DNA from 3 places in the Faecalibacter sp. genome. Region 3 is predicted to be linked to each of the others. Evidence: riboswitches for the same ligand, from Rfam matches in the RefSeq annotation. Region 3 holds a riboswitch; each other region holds the start of a gene.
What was found. Region 3 has a riboswitch for S-adenosylmethionine ahead of AC1QSP_RS08505 (TonB-dependent receptor plug domain-containing protein). Riboswitches for the same ligand answer to the same signal wherever they lie in the genome.
Positions count from the first base shown of each region.

Region 1 (4,945 bases), 1.1 Mb from region 3:
GGCGCATTTCGTTTTTTTTGCGCATCCTTGATGACAATCTTTTTGATGTTTGCGTTTAATTGAGGTTTTTCTTCTAAAACTTTATAAATACCTTCACCAACGATTCCAAATCCAAATAATCCGATGTTTAATTTCTTCATGGTAGTAAATTGTAAGAATGATTAAACATTAACGAATTTCAATTGGGCAATAGCTTGTTCGATGTCCTGCTTTAGATCCTCTACGTTTTCAATTCCTACGGATAAACGAATCAATGAATCTTGCACGCCCAATCTTAAGCGTTTTTCTCTCGGCACAGAGACATGCGTCATTTAGGCGGGATGACACTATAAACTCTTCGCACCCCCTAAACTTTCTGCTAACTTAAAATAATGTGTACTTGTAACAACTTTAACAGCTGCCTCTATAGAATCTTCTTTTAAGGTAAATGATATAATCCCTCCGAAAAGGTTATTTTGTTGTTTTTTGGCAATGTTATGATTTTTATGATCATTCAATCCTGGATAATAAACTTGATCGATTTGTGGTATACTTTTCAAGAATTGAGCCAACTCTAATGCATTTGATGAAATTCTTTCATACCTTAATTCTAAAGTTTCAATCCCTAGTATCGTTAAAAAGCAATCCCAAGGGCCTAAAATTCCTCCAGTGGCATTTTGTATAAATTTGATTTTTTCACCCAACTCTTTAGTTTTTGCGACCACAATACCTGCGACTAAATCCGAATATCCAGCAATGTACTTTGTACCTGAATGTATTACGATATCCGCACCTAAAGTAATAGGATTTTGTGCTACTAGACTTGCAAATGTATTATCAACTACCACGAGAGCTCCATTTGCATGAGCAATGTTAGCAATAGTTTCTATATCCGAAATTTTTAACGTTGGATTCGTAGGTGATTCTAACCAAACTAATTTTGTACGCTCTGTAATGAAATCAATAATATTCGTAGCATCTGATGTATCTACGAAATGGATTTTAATTCCTAACTTTTCATATACCTGTGTAAATAAACGATAGGCACCTCCATAAATATCATCCACAGCAACAATTTCATCACCTGTTTTCAACAATTTTGCAACAGCGTCTATTGCTGCTAAACCTGTTGCAAAGGCATAAGCCGAATGACCACCTTCCAATTGAGCTATAATATCTTCTAAAGACTTGCGAGTTGGATTATTAGAACGTGCATAATCGAATCCTTTATTCAAACCTGGAGCTTCTTGTACAAAAGTAGAAGTTTGATACACTGGTACTGAGATGGATCCTGTCAATTGATCAACAGGAATTGAATGTAAAATTTATGTTGCTTTACTCATAAAATGATTGTTTTAAAAACAATTATCAAGTAAAGAAAGTGGGTAAAAAAAATATTGGTTCAACCATGTCAGTGAAAACATAGCTGAACCAACATGAGACTGTATAATAATTGGTTGGTTACAAGTCTTTCACTCATCTTTCCTATTATAAGGATGGAATTAGCACCTTGATCCGTCGATCAGGTTGCTAAAGTTTCACAGGGCCATATCCCTCCACTTTTCTTGATAAATTGAAAATTTTAATGAACTATTTCTGGAAACAAATTTAAGTGAAGATGGTTTGAATATCCAAACATTTAAAATGTTAAAATTAATATTTTTTCTATTTTATTAATTTTTTAGTTATTTTATATTTATATTATTCTATTAATATATTTTTTATAGATTTTTATTCCGATTATTCTATCAGAAGTAAAAATCATTTTATTCTTGATAAACTCTACAAGTCCTATAGCATTTTTAGAAAGATGATTTATTTTCTATAAATTTTAATTCCAAATTAAAATTATACAGATTAATTAGAAATTATTTCATTTAATAGAGGTTTAAGCTGTTAAATAATTAATTTTAATCTTACTATTAATTCACTATTTAGAAAATTTTTCGGATTATGATTAAAATTGATACATTTGCACTGACCTTATGACGAAAGATGGAGGGAATAGGCCCGAAGATATCTTAGCAACCCAAATTTAGTTGGGTGCTACATCCTACTCTACTCAAGAGAAAAATAAGGAAATGGAAATCACTTCTACTTTCGCTCATAAGTATAATCAATTTATACAATGACTTTAAAAGATATACTAAAAGAGCGAATTGCCATTTTGGATGGTGCGATGGGAACCATGATCCAAAAGTACCATTTACAGGAAGAAGATTATAGAGGTGAACGATTTAAAGATTTCCACACTTCATTAAAGGGGAACAATGATTTATTAGTTCTTACTCAACCTCAAATCATCAAAGATATTCACCGCGAATATTTAGCTGCCGGTGCAGACTTAATTGAAACCAATACCTTCAACGCCAATATCATTTCGATGCAAGATTATGATATGGTGGATTTAGTCGATGAATTAAATCGTGAGGCCGTTCGTTTAGCAAAAGAAGCTTGTGCAGAATATTCTACACCAGAGAAACCTCGTTTTGTGTTAGGTTCTTTAGGTCCTACGAATAAAACAGCTTCTATTTCACCACAAGTCAATGATCCAAGTTTCCGCGATATTGATTTTGATACCTTAGCGCATGTGTATTATCGTCAAGCAAAAACGATGATCGAAGCAGGTGTTGATGCACTTTTAGTCGAAACTATCTTTGATACGTTAAATGCCAAAGCTGCATTTTACGGAATTCAAGATGCATTAGAAGAAACTGGAGCAGCTATTCCTTTAATGGCTTCTGGTACCATTACCGATAAATCAGGTCGTACGCTTTCAGGACAAACAACAGAAGCTTTTTTAATTTCATTGGAGCATATCGATTTGTTATCGGTTGGTTTAAACTGTGCATTAGGCGCAACAGATTTAATTCCATACTTAGAAGTCTTAGCAGATAAAGCGCCATTTTATGTGAGTGCTTATCCCAATGCCGGACTGCCAAATGCGTTTGGTGGATACGATGAAACCGCAGAAATGATGCGCGAACACATCAAACCGTTTTTAGAAAAAAAATTAGTGAATATCATCGGAGGTTGTTGTGGGACTACACCAGATCACATCCGTATGATGGCCGATATCGCCAAAGAATATGAACCAAGAAAAATCGCTGTACAATGTCAGAAGTAAAAATTCAATTAGCCGGATTAGAACCTTTAATTGTACGTGAAAATTCAAATTTCGTAAACGTTGGTGAACGTACCAATGTCACAGGTTCGAAAAAATTCTTACGCTTAATTAAAGAAGAAAAATACGAAGAAGCGTTGCAGGTTGCCCGCGACCAAGTCGATGGTGGAGCACAAATCATTGACATCAATATGGATGAAGGAATGATTGACGGTGTAGCAGCAATGACGAAATATTTACGTTTAATCGCTTCAGAACCGGATATTTCTCGAGTTCCCATTATGATTGATTCTTCCAAATGGGAAATTATCGAAGCGGGTTTAAAAAACGTTCAAGGAAAAGCAATTGTCAATTCAATTTCCTTAAAAGAAGGAGAAGAATTATTCATTGAACACGCCAAAAAAATCAAACGTTTTGGTGCTGCTGCCGTCATTATGGCTTTTGATGAACAAGGTCAAGCGGATAATTACGACAGACGTATCGAAATCGTGAAACGTTCGTATGACATTTTAGTGAATCAAGTCAAATTCAATCCCAAAGATATCATTTTCGATGTCAATATTTTCCCTGTTGCAACGGGAATGGATGAACATCGTCGTAACGCGATTGATTTCTTCGAAGCCACTAAATGGATCAAAGAAAATCTTCCACACGCTTTAGTATCGGGTGGCGTTTCAAATGTCTCGTTCTCGTTCCGAGGTAACAATGCGGTTCGCGAGGCCATGCATTCGGCTTTCTTATACCACGCGATTCAACACGGAATGGATATGGGTATTGTGAATCCAGAAATGATTGAGATTTACGATGATATCGATCCTCAATTATTAGAACATGTAGAAGATGTTTTACTGGATCGTCGTGAAGATGCCACAGAGCGCTTAATCGAGTTTGCGGAAGGATTAAAAGGCATTACGAAGGAAAAGAAAAAAGATGAAGCATGGCGCGAATTACCACTGGAAAAACGAATCGAAATTGCTTTAGTCAAAGGTATCACAGAATACATAGATGAAGACACTGCTGAAGCGTTAGAACAAATCGGTTCTCCCCTACGCGTCATTGAAGGTCCTTTAATGGATGGAATGAATGTCGTTGGAGATTTATTCGGAAGCGGTAAAATGTTCTTGCCTCAAGTTGTAAAATCGGCGCGCGTAATGAAGAAAGCCGTGGCTTATTTAACGCCTTATTTGGAGGAGGAAAAATTAAGAAATAAAAGCGATAAAGAACCTGCCAAAATATTAATGGCCACTGTAAAAGGAGATGTTCATGATATTGGTAAAAACATCGTTTCTGTTGTTTTAAGCTGTAATGGTTTCGAAATTATCGATTTAGGGGTAATGGTTCCACCTGAACGAATTTTAGAAGAAGCGCAGAATCATAACGTTGATGTTATTGGACTTTCTGGTTTGATTACGCCTTCATTGGATGAAATGGTGCACGTAGCCAAAGAAATGAAACGTTTAAACTTAGAGATTCCATTAATGATTGGAGGTGCAACCACTTCTAAAGCGCATACAGCGGTGAAGATTGCTCCTGAATACGATAAAGTAATTCACGTGTTAGATGCTTCTCGCTCGGTTACCGTTTGTCAGAAATTAATTGGACAACAACAAACTGAATTATTAGAAGACACACAAAACGATTACAATAAAATTCGTGAAGGATTCTTTAATCGTGCTGTTGCCAAAGATTATCTAACAATTGAAGAAGCGAGAGCCAATAAATTAAAACTTGATTTTAAAGAAAATGCGCCTTTCAAACCCAATCAATTGGGTGTGTTTACGCACACAGCAACTGTAACTGATTTAAAGAATTACATCGATTGGACGCCATTTTTCCAAACGT
Region 1 covers NZ_CM169987.1:704,034-708,978, forward strand. The annotation lists gene AC1QSP_RS03200 (homoserine dehydrogenase) at 1-140, opposite strand, end outside; partial or broken gene AC1QSP_RS03205 (trans-sulfuration enzyme family protein) at 162-1,304, opposite strand; SAM riboswitch class I at 1,453-1,554, opposite strand; SAM riboswitch class I at 1,960-2,059, shown strand; gene AC1QSP_RS03210 (homocysteine S-methyltransferase family protein) at 2,108-3,106, shown strand; gene metH (methionine synthase) at 3,094-4,945, shown strand, end outside.
Region 1: linked by a shared signal. The riboswitch ahead of AC1QSP_RS03205 (trans-sulfuration enzyme family protein) and the one ahead of AC1QSP_RS08505 (TonB-dependent receptor plug domain-containing protein) in region 3 are both predicted to bind S-adenosylmethionine.

Region 2 (4,945 bases), 500 kb from region 3:
TCATTCCAAACGCAAGCAAGAAAAAATCTGTTGTAAAGAAGGGATATCCAAACAAAACGAATTGAGTATTGAACACATCAAATTTGAAAATTGGATTTCCATTAGGCAATGTAATAAGAGGTAAAATAACCAATAAGGCTAATAATATAACAGAAAGAATTGTTCGGTAATTGGTATATTTCCCTGCAGGCTTTTTCGCATACACCCACTTTCTTGTTCCATTTTTCTCCATGGTAGCAACCGCATTTCGGAAAGCTTCATTTTCCTCAGCATATTCCCATGAGAAATGTTGTTCAGTTTTTTTGTTCATATAACATCAAATTGTCAAACAAAGTTAGAAGGTGCAAATCCCTTAACCATTGTCTTATTCGACGATTATATGGTACTTTTTACGGATTGAATAAAAACAAAAATTAGCAATTTATAACATATTGAAAAACAATAAAAAAAGAAAATATAGTGATTATAAATAGTATTGTTTCCTGAATTGCTCTGGTGTTAATGCAGTATATTTTTTAAAGAATTTCACAAAATAAGAAACATCTTGAAAATTTAATACATAAGCTACTTCGCTGACAGTCATTTCTTTATTTACCAATAATCGTTTTGCTTCTAATACCACGCGATTTCTTATTAATTCACCAGCTGAAATTCCGAGAACATCCTTGCATAATGCATTGAGATGATTAGGAGTAATGTATAACATTTCTGCATATTCTTTTGGCAATCTTTTCTCTTTAAAAAATTGCTCAATCAGATCCTTAAAATTATGAATTAATACCGATTGATATTCGTTAAGCGAATTTTCCATTGGGTTAAAAAAACGATTAACATCAATAAACAATTGTAGTAATAAAGTTGCAATTTTAAGATTTGAAGAAGAATGATTCATGGCATGTTCTTTCAAAATATGCTCGAAAATTGGCACTACGATCTCCGATTGTTCTTCGTTAATCATAGTGACTTGATGATGCAATTGCATACTTTTAAAAAATGAAAATTGATGCAAAATCCCTGAGTGAATACCTAACCAATCAAAAAAATTCGCACTAAAATTAATGACATATCCATCGTATTGATGTTTAAATCGCCATTGATGCACTTGACCAGGACGCATAAAATAAATCATACCAGATTGCACAGGAAAACTCTCAAAATCAATAATATGTTCTCCACTCCCTTCCGTAAAGTAAACCAAATGAAAATAATGGTGATTGTGCATTTGTTTTAAATGAGGATTACTATCCACATATCCTTTGAAACGATCGACAGAAAATAATTCGTTAATATTTTTATCTGTATTTAAATTACAAATATCAAACGTGGGAAATTCCTGTTTATCCTTCATCTTTACGTTTTTTTATCTACAGGTTAAAGGTAAAAATTTGCGTTTGAATGTACATTGAATTTGGAAAATTAAAAATAACTCGTAGATTTGCCTAGTATTTCGAATCGCATATTTGCGCGATACCAACCGAGAGAAGTCTCCACGGTGGTCAAATAATACGGGATTACAATCCAAAATAAACGTAACATTTCCCTTCTTATTTATCGAAATACAATAAAACATTTATTCATTTAAACATTTTTATTGTATGTCAACAGCAAGCCCGTTGAATGTCGTATTTCAACAATTAGAAAACGTCGAATTAATTGAATTTATCAATCAATTGGTTCCGATTCGTAATGAAGAATTATTGGATCAAATCAAAGAATCATTTATTGAACGTGGTTTTAATTATCAGCATCTATTGTATCAAAATCAATTGCAATTAAATCAACCTTTGCGCTTAATTGATGGCAATTTATTTGAACTTAAGATTCCTAAGCCGCCAATGATTGGTCCTTTTTACAAAATTCTGAATGAATTAAGAATTTTCTTGAACGAACATCCTGAGTTAAAAGGTAAAAGAAAAGTAACATTTGATTACATCTTAGATCAATTTTTCTTAAGCGAACAAGATGTAAAAATCATCCAAGAAGATGATCTGAAATTTCTCAAAGAAAACGATATTTTTATCGCTTTTCGAAATCAAGTTCAAACATTCCCAAATGAGGAAATTCGTAAACAAATCAGCCATTTACCTTTGCAAATTATTATCGATAAAGGACCTTTTTATCGAGGTTTACAAAAAGCAACTGTTTACCGAAATAATGAAGTTATTGCCATCTGGGAAAAATAAATAATTTTTAAAAAAAAGACCTTCTAAGAAGGTCTTTTTGATATTATGCATCGATGATTTTAAATTCTTTCATTAAATAAATCGCGTTCATCACTTGAGTTGTACCTTTTCGTAATTGATAATCCGAATAATAATGTTCATCTACATTTTTTAGCTCAAAACAGTAGTTCACAATATGATTAGGATGTTCTTCTTCCATCTTCGTTAATTCTAAATCATGTGTTGCGATAAAACACAACAAATTGGTTGGATGTTGCATTAATTTTTCTAAAAATTTTTGTGAACCAATCAATTTATCTTGGGAATTTGTTCCTTTTAAAATCTCATCCAGAATAATATATTGTGGTAAATTTTGATCCAAACGATCAATTAATATTTTCAATTTATTGATTTCATTTTTGAAATACGAATCTCCTGACGATAGATTATCCACTGTACGGATACTTGTAAAAATATCCATCGGATAAAATACCATCTCCTCTGCACTGACATTCGCTCCATTCATTGCTAACACCAAATTGGTACCAACGGTACGCAAAAACGTACTTTTACCGGCCATATTGGCTCCTGTAATTATCGCAATATTATTTTTTCGTTGACTTTTGAAACTATTTTTCACAGCGATTTCTTCATTCAATAGAGGATGAAACGCCTGTCGCAATTGAAGATCAAAAACATGATCCGATACCATTGGTGTAGTGAAAGATGAAAATTTATCATTGAAAATGGCGAATGAGATGTAAGCTTCCAAATTAGAAATCCCATCAATCCATTGGACATTATTTACAGCTACATTCTCTATTCGTTTTTCGATTTGAACTGTAAAAAACAACCTCCACAATAAAAAATTATTCAATAAAAATCCGATAATTGGAAAACCTACCGCTTCTAAACTTTCTAGAGAGGAACGAACCTTTCTCAATTGATCTGATGCTTTATCCGAATCTGAAATTAATTGTTTTTGTGCCGTTTGATTCAATTCCTCTTGAAAAGATTCTTTTTCCACAAGTGCAAATAAATCAATCAAATTTTGTAATTGATCAGCTGTAACAAAAGCGTAAGAAAGGGCTTGATTCACTTTATTTTTAAACAATAAATTAGTGATAAAGCCAATTGGAATCGAAATTACAATCCAGAAAAAAACAGCTTTTTTATCAAAACCAATTGTAGCTAAATAAATGAAAAATACACTATGAATAAACGTGAAAATGATTGGAATAAGTTGAATATTTTTCCCTAAAAATTGACGTTGAATGGCACCAAATATTTCACGTTGTTGAATTCCTGCACGTTTGGATAATGTTAAAAACGCAACGATAAATGATCTTTTCTCTTTCAGTTCTGAAAATGCTTTTTGACGAAGAAGAATTTGATTTTTATTCAATAACACATGCGACAAAAAATGCTTTAAACGAAAACTTCCTATAGCCGACTGAGTTTTATTGATGCGATTAAACAAGGATTGCCCTTCAATGATATCTAAATCTTTGTTGTATACATTGTTAAAAAATTCTCCATCAAAATGATGAAATAAATTGGGCTGATCATCTTTAAAAATAACATCCAAAGCATGTAAAGCGTCCTCTAAATACGTGATTTTTTTTCCCACATTCGTGGATTTCACCACGAATACCATAAACACAAAAAATAAAGCGAACGAAACCAATAAAATTGACAAATTATCTTTTGAAACATAGAAATAAAACGCTACTGCAAAAAGTACAAAAAATAATAAACGAAGATTACTCAATATACTTTTTCGATTTTTAAGTAAGCTTAAGTCGGTTTGAAATTGAGATTGTAAGTTGGAATATTGTTCCATTATTATAATTAGTTGCTTTGATTAATGAATTGATTTACGAGAAGTGATAATTTCGCTGCACCGTTTTTATTGAGGTGATCTGCATCTTGAAAATCTTGAGTTGTAAAAATAGAATCATTTTCGAAATAATTTAACCATTCTACATGTTTATATTTTGTACTTAAGTCTAAGGTGGTTCTTCTCCAATGATCCAATTGTTGGGGATTTATTCGCGAATAATAAAAATGAGTTACCGGAGTAGAAATCAATATGATTTTAATCCCTCGCTTAGCACTCCATTGCATCATTTCTTCCAAAAGATTTACATGCATCCGAATTCTAGTTTTGATTTTATCATCCTTCAAATTTTGGGTATGATTCTGTACGGCATGAGCCGCACTTTTTTCCCAATCGATCTCTTTTTTAGGAATTCTCCGGTCATTAAAACCATTGTGATCGACAAAAACAAAAGCTTCTGTATTTTTAGATGCTCGATTCAAACGTTGCCCATTGCGCTGAATGGATTGATTTAAAATTTCCAATTGGTTTTCAACTTGAAACGTATGCGAATAAATTGAATAATAAATATTGTAGTTTTTAATTTTATGGGCAGAATTTCCATCTTCTAATGCATAACCATAACTAAAATAAGAAATTGGTATAATGATGGTTTTAAGGCGCGGGAGTTGAGATTTTACTCTATCCCATATTTTAGCATCTAAATCGATGGATTGAGACGAATAAGCTAAATTGAACGTCTTTTGATCGAAAAATATTGGATTCAGCCCCACATACGTATGAGAACTTCCCAATATCAAAATTTCAACTTCATCTTTTACCTTTTCAAAAGAATGTAGTTTTCGAGTAAAATCATTCGGGATTGCACGTAAGAAAAACTCAAACGAAACCGTAGAAATCCATAAAATTTCGAGCACACATAAAATAATGAAAAGTACTTTTT
Region 2 covers NZ_CM169987.1:1,317,255-1,322,199, forward strand. The annotation lists gene ccoG (cytochrome c oxidase accessory protein CcoG) at 1-310, opposite strand, end outside; gene AC1QSP_RS05970 (helix-turn-helix domain-containing protein) at 464-1,348, opposite strand; SAM-I-IV-variant riboswitch at 1,438-1,536, shown strand; gene AC1QSP_RS05975 (hypothetical protein) at 1,596-2,183, shown strand; gene AC1QSP_RS05980 (MutS-related protein) at 2,227-3,792, opposite strand; gene AC1QSP_RS05985 (hypothetical protein) at 4,014-4,945, opposite strand, start outside.
Region 2: linked by a shared signal. The riboswitch ahead of AC1QSP_RS05975 (hypothetical protein) and the one ahead of AC1QSP_RS08505 (TonB-dependent receptor plug domain-containing protein) in region 3 are both predicted to bind S-adenosylmethionine.

Region 3 (4,945 bases):
ATTTTTGACGGAAAAAATGTCGATTCGGCTGTAATGATACGATTCATTGAACGCGAAAATGAACAATTGATTTTTAAAAGTGGAGGAGGAATCACGGCCAAAAGTGATTGCGAAAGTGAGTATAACGAAATGATCCAAAAAGTATATGTTCCAATTTATTGAAAGTATTTGTTGTCTTAATCGGGAATTAAGAAATTTAGAATTGCATCAAGCCCGCTTCGAGCGTACGCGTGTGGAGCATTTTCCAGATGCGCCATTTATGAGCTTAGAAGAAGCAATTGAAATTCCTGAGGATTTAGATGATAAAAAATATAAAGTACGTGTGATTTATGGGGCTGAAATCGAGTCCATAGAATTTATTCCGTACGAAATTCAGCCTATTGAGACCATCAAATTGTATTCAATAGATCCTGAGATTACTTATTTCTACAAATACACGGAACGTTGGTTTTTTGATCTTTTTATCAAAGAAACTCAATGCGATGATTTGGTTTTGGTGCGTGCAAATTATATTACAGATGCAACCTATTCTAATTTAATATTCTTTAATGGAATAGAGTGGCATACCCCAACAACTTGTTTACTTCAAGGAACAATGCGAGAAAAATTAATCCAAGAAGGTAAAATCAAGGAAAAAAATATAAAAACTCGCGATTTGGATAATTATTTTTCGTTTAAAAGGATCAATGCTATGATGAATTTTGACGAGGCTCAAACATTTGATATTCAGGTTTTATTAGATTCTCTACAGAAATAGTAGAGTTATTTTGTGTATCCTATATTTTCTTTTACATTTGCATCGACTTATCAAGAAAGGTGGAGGGAATTGGCCCAATGAAACCTTAGCAACCGGATTTCTTAATCAAGGTGCTAAATCCAACCTTAAAAAGGAAAAGATGAGGTGCGAATTTTTCTAAAAACAATTCCTACCATTTTTAAGGTTTCGATTTCTTGATTTATTAATGTTTTAATAAAGATGAAAAGAAACACATTATTATTAGCTTCTCTGGCTTTGTTAGTAGGGAATATAACTTTTGCCCAAGAAATAGAGGTTGAAGAAAACAATGCGTTAGATGAAGTTGTATTGGTTGGTAACCGATCAAATAATCGTACAGTCGTAAATTCTTCGGTTCCTGTGGATATTATTCAAGTGGAAGAATTAATTCAACAAGCTCCACAATTAACTTTAAATGATATTTTAAATTACGTTATTCCATCATTTAATTCTGTGCGTCAATCTTCTTCCGATGGTACAGAACATATTGATCCAATAACTTTACGAGGAATGGGACCCGACCAAGTTTTGGTGCTTATCAATGGAAAAAGACGTCATACAACATCACTTGTTAACTATCAAAATACAGTAGGAAATGGTTCTGTGGGTACAGATTTAGGAGCAATTCCGATTTCAGCAATTAAAAATATTGAAGTTTTACGTGACGGTGCTGCTGCTCAATATGGTTCGGATGCGATTGCAGGAGTTGTAAATGTTGTTCTTAAAGATGCTCCAGGAGGTGATGCTTCACTTACCTATGGACAAACATCCAAAGGTGATGGAGAGACATACAATTTTAATGGAAGTTACGGTGCCAAATTAGGAAGAAATGGATCAATTGTTTTTTCAGCCGTTGTATCAGAACGAAAAAAAACGACACGTACAGGTGATCATAATTTAGATATTTACGGTGATAATTTTGCCTATGATTTTGCAGATCATCCTGATGATGCCCGTGCTGCAGATGATGCCCTAATTGCAGCAAATGGATTAACACGTAAAGATTTTCGTTTTCAAATTGGTGACGCTCAGATTAGAAATCAACAATTTTTTGTGAATGCTGAGACAGAATTAGCTGATCGTTTTGAATTATATACTTTTGGTGGAGTATCCCTTCGTCAAGGAGAAGGCTATGGTTTCCGTCGTCTACCAAATGAAGTTCCATCTGAAAGTCGAACAATTTTTCCGAATGGTTTTCAACCTGTTTTAAAATCGAATGTCAATGATTATTCGAATTCAACAGGATTACGATACAAAACATTTAATCAATGGAATCTTGATTTATCTAATACATTTGGTTTGAATGAATTCAAATACAATGTAGATAATACTGTAAATTATGCCTTGGGTGCAGATTCACCAACTTCTTTTTACGCGGGTAAACACAGTTTTTTACAAAATACAGTGAATCTAGATGTTTCCAAGATAATCAATTCAAATGTTAATCTTGCATTTGGAGGAGAATATCGATACGAAAAATACCAAATAGAAGCAGGTGAAGCAGGTTCTTATGAAGGTGGAGGTTCACAATCTTTTGTTGGGTTTTCTCCCGATAATGCTGTGAAAGGTGATCGTCATTCAGTGGCGGCTTATGCTGATTTAGGATTAACGTTCGGAAATTTTACAGCAGATTTAGCGGGACGTTTTGAGAATTACTCTGATTTTGGAAATACGATGAATGGAAAATTAGCTTTACGCTACGAATACATCAAAGGATATTCGGTTCGTGGAGCGGTTTCAACAGGTTTTAGAGCTCCTTCATTACAACAAAAATACTTCAGTAATTCATATACCGACTTATACATCAGCGATAATGGCACACAAAGTTTAGTGACAAAAGGAATTATTCGAAATTCATCGGATTTAGCACAAAATAGGATTGGATTAGATGAATTAAAAGAGGAAAAATCGGTTAATGCAAGTTTAGGTTTAACATTTCGTCCAACTTCTAAGTTATACATCACCTTAGATGGATACTTTATCAAAGTAGATGATCGAATTGTTTTAACTTCTGATATTACAGATCCATCCTTAGAAGCAATTGGTGTATCAGCTGCTCGTATTTTCTCGAATGCTGTAGATACGGAAACACGAGGATTAGATTTAGTGGTTTCGTATAAAACACGTTTAGGTCAAGGAAATTTTAACGCTAATCTATCAGCTAATATCAACGAAACGAAAATTGTAAATTATCATTTTCCATCGAGCTTGACAGTTCCATTCAACCAATACTTTGGAGATGATCAAGTGAACATTATTGAAACTTTATCACCTCAAGTGAAAGGTTCCTTGAACTTGGGATATGATATTCATCGATTTAATTTCTTAGTTCGTAACACGTATTTCGGAAAAGTAATTAAGGATGGTTATCCATGGGGTAGTGTACAAGAACATAGTGGTAAAGTTGTAACTGATGTAAGTATAGGTTATGATCTTGCAAAAGGTGTAAACCTTACCATTGGAGCAAATAATATTTTTGATATTTATCCAGATAAACAGGTATACGAAAATTCATATTATGGCGTGTTCAAATATGCACCTGTACAGATGGGAGTGACAGGAGCATATTATTTTGCGCGATTAAATTTTAGATTCTAATCTTTTTAAAACGACATATCAACTGTGCCATAAAAGTTGTACTTTTTTAAGTCTTTTATGGCACTTTTATTTTAAAAAATCAAATGGGAAAATTGAAAATAGGATGGAAGACCGCCACTGCTTTAGTCATATCCAATATGATTGGAACAGGAGTTTTTACAAGTTTAGGTTATCAAATTGGTGATTTAAATAATACCTACGCTATCCTTATGTTGTGGCTGATTGGAGGCTTTTTGGCTTTAATAGGAGCTTTTATCTATTCCGAATTAGCATCGAAGTTTAAAGAATCAGGCGGAGATTATATTTATCTTTCGCGAACCTATCATCCGGCATTAGGTTATTTATCCAGCTGGATTTCATTATTTGTTGGATTTTCAGCACCCATTTCATTAGCTGCTTTAGCAATGATAAAATATACCAATGGCTTTGGATTAAATTTAGGAAAAGAACATGCGATAGGAATAATTTTTATCGTTGCTATTTTTCAGTCGTTTAGTTTAAATCTGAGTAGTAAATTCCAAAATGTATTTACAATAATCAAAGTTATATTTATTCTTCTCTTGATTGGTTTAGGAGTTTTCTTTGCACCTTCAGTATCAAATAATGCTATTCTTTTCGATCATTCATGGCGTCATGAAATGGTATTACCAGCATTTGCAACGTCCTTAGTTTACGTTACGTTTGCGTATACGGGATGGAATTCGGCTTCGTATATAGTGGGTGAAATAGATCGACCTAAAATCAATTTACCCCGAGCACTTTTTATCGGAGTCATCTTTGTTACGATTACCTATGTTTTATTAAACTTTGTATTTTTAAAACATGCGACAGCTGATAGTTTAGCCTTTCAAGAAGATGTTGCTAATATTTCATTTTCAAATCTTTTAGGAACAAAAGGGGTAAAGTGGGTCAGTTTATTAATTGCTTTACAACTTGTTGCTACCATTAGCGGGTACTTATGGATTGGTTCACGTTTAACCCAAGCGACGGCCAAAGAGAATAAGTTATGGAATTTTATGGCGAAATCAAATCAAAATAAAGTTCCAGTGCGCGCCATTTGGGTGCATGCCTTAATTAGTATTGGGTTAATCTTTACAGGAGATTTTGAAGTGATTTTTACGTATACATCTTTTGTTTTACAGATTTTAGCCACATTAGCAGTTTCTACAGCTTTTTTTATTAAACCTACTGAACTAACCATTATCAAATCCAAATGCTTTTATATTCTGCCCACTTTATTCTTATTATTTAGTGGTTACATTTGTTATTTTGTACTGATGCAAAAGCCCAAAGAAAGTTTATTTGGTTTAGGAATTATTCTGTTAGGATTGATTTTATTTTTCTTTGATCAACGAATAAAAAATAATCAAGCATAAAAAAATCCCTTCCATTTGGAAGGGATTTTTTTATGTTTAGTCTTTCAAACCATCAAAAATATATTTTAAGATTGGGTTTATCTCAGGTTTTTCTTGATGCTGTTTAAAGATCTTAGTATAATATTTTGGTGGATTAATCATTTTACGTTCCACTAATTCGTTGATGGTATTCACGTACTCCACAGAAGTCTTTCCG
Region 3 covers NZ_CM169987.1:1,821,151-1,826,095, reverse strand. The annotation lists gene AC1QSP_RS08515 (aminodeoxychorismate synthase component I) at 1-162, shown strand, start outside; gene AC1QSP_RS08510 (aminotransferase class IV) at 146-757, shown strand; SAM riboswitch class I at 802-903, shown strand; gene AC1QSP_RS08505 (TonB-dependent receptor plug domain-containing protein) at 977-3,373, shown strand; gene AC1QSP_RS08500 (APC family permease) at 3,457-4,749, shown strand; gene AC1QSP_RS08495 (flavohemoglobin expression-modulating QEGLA motif protein) at 4,786-4,945, opposite strand, start outside.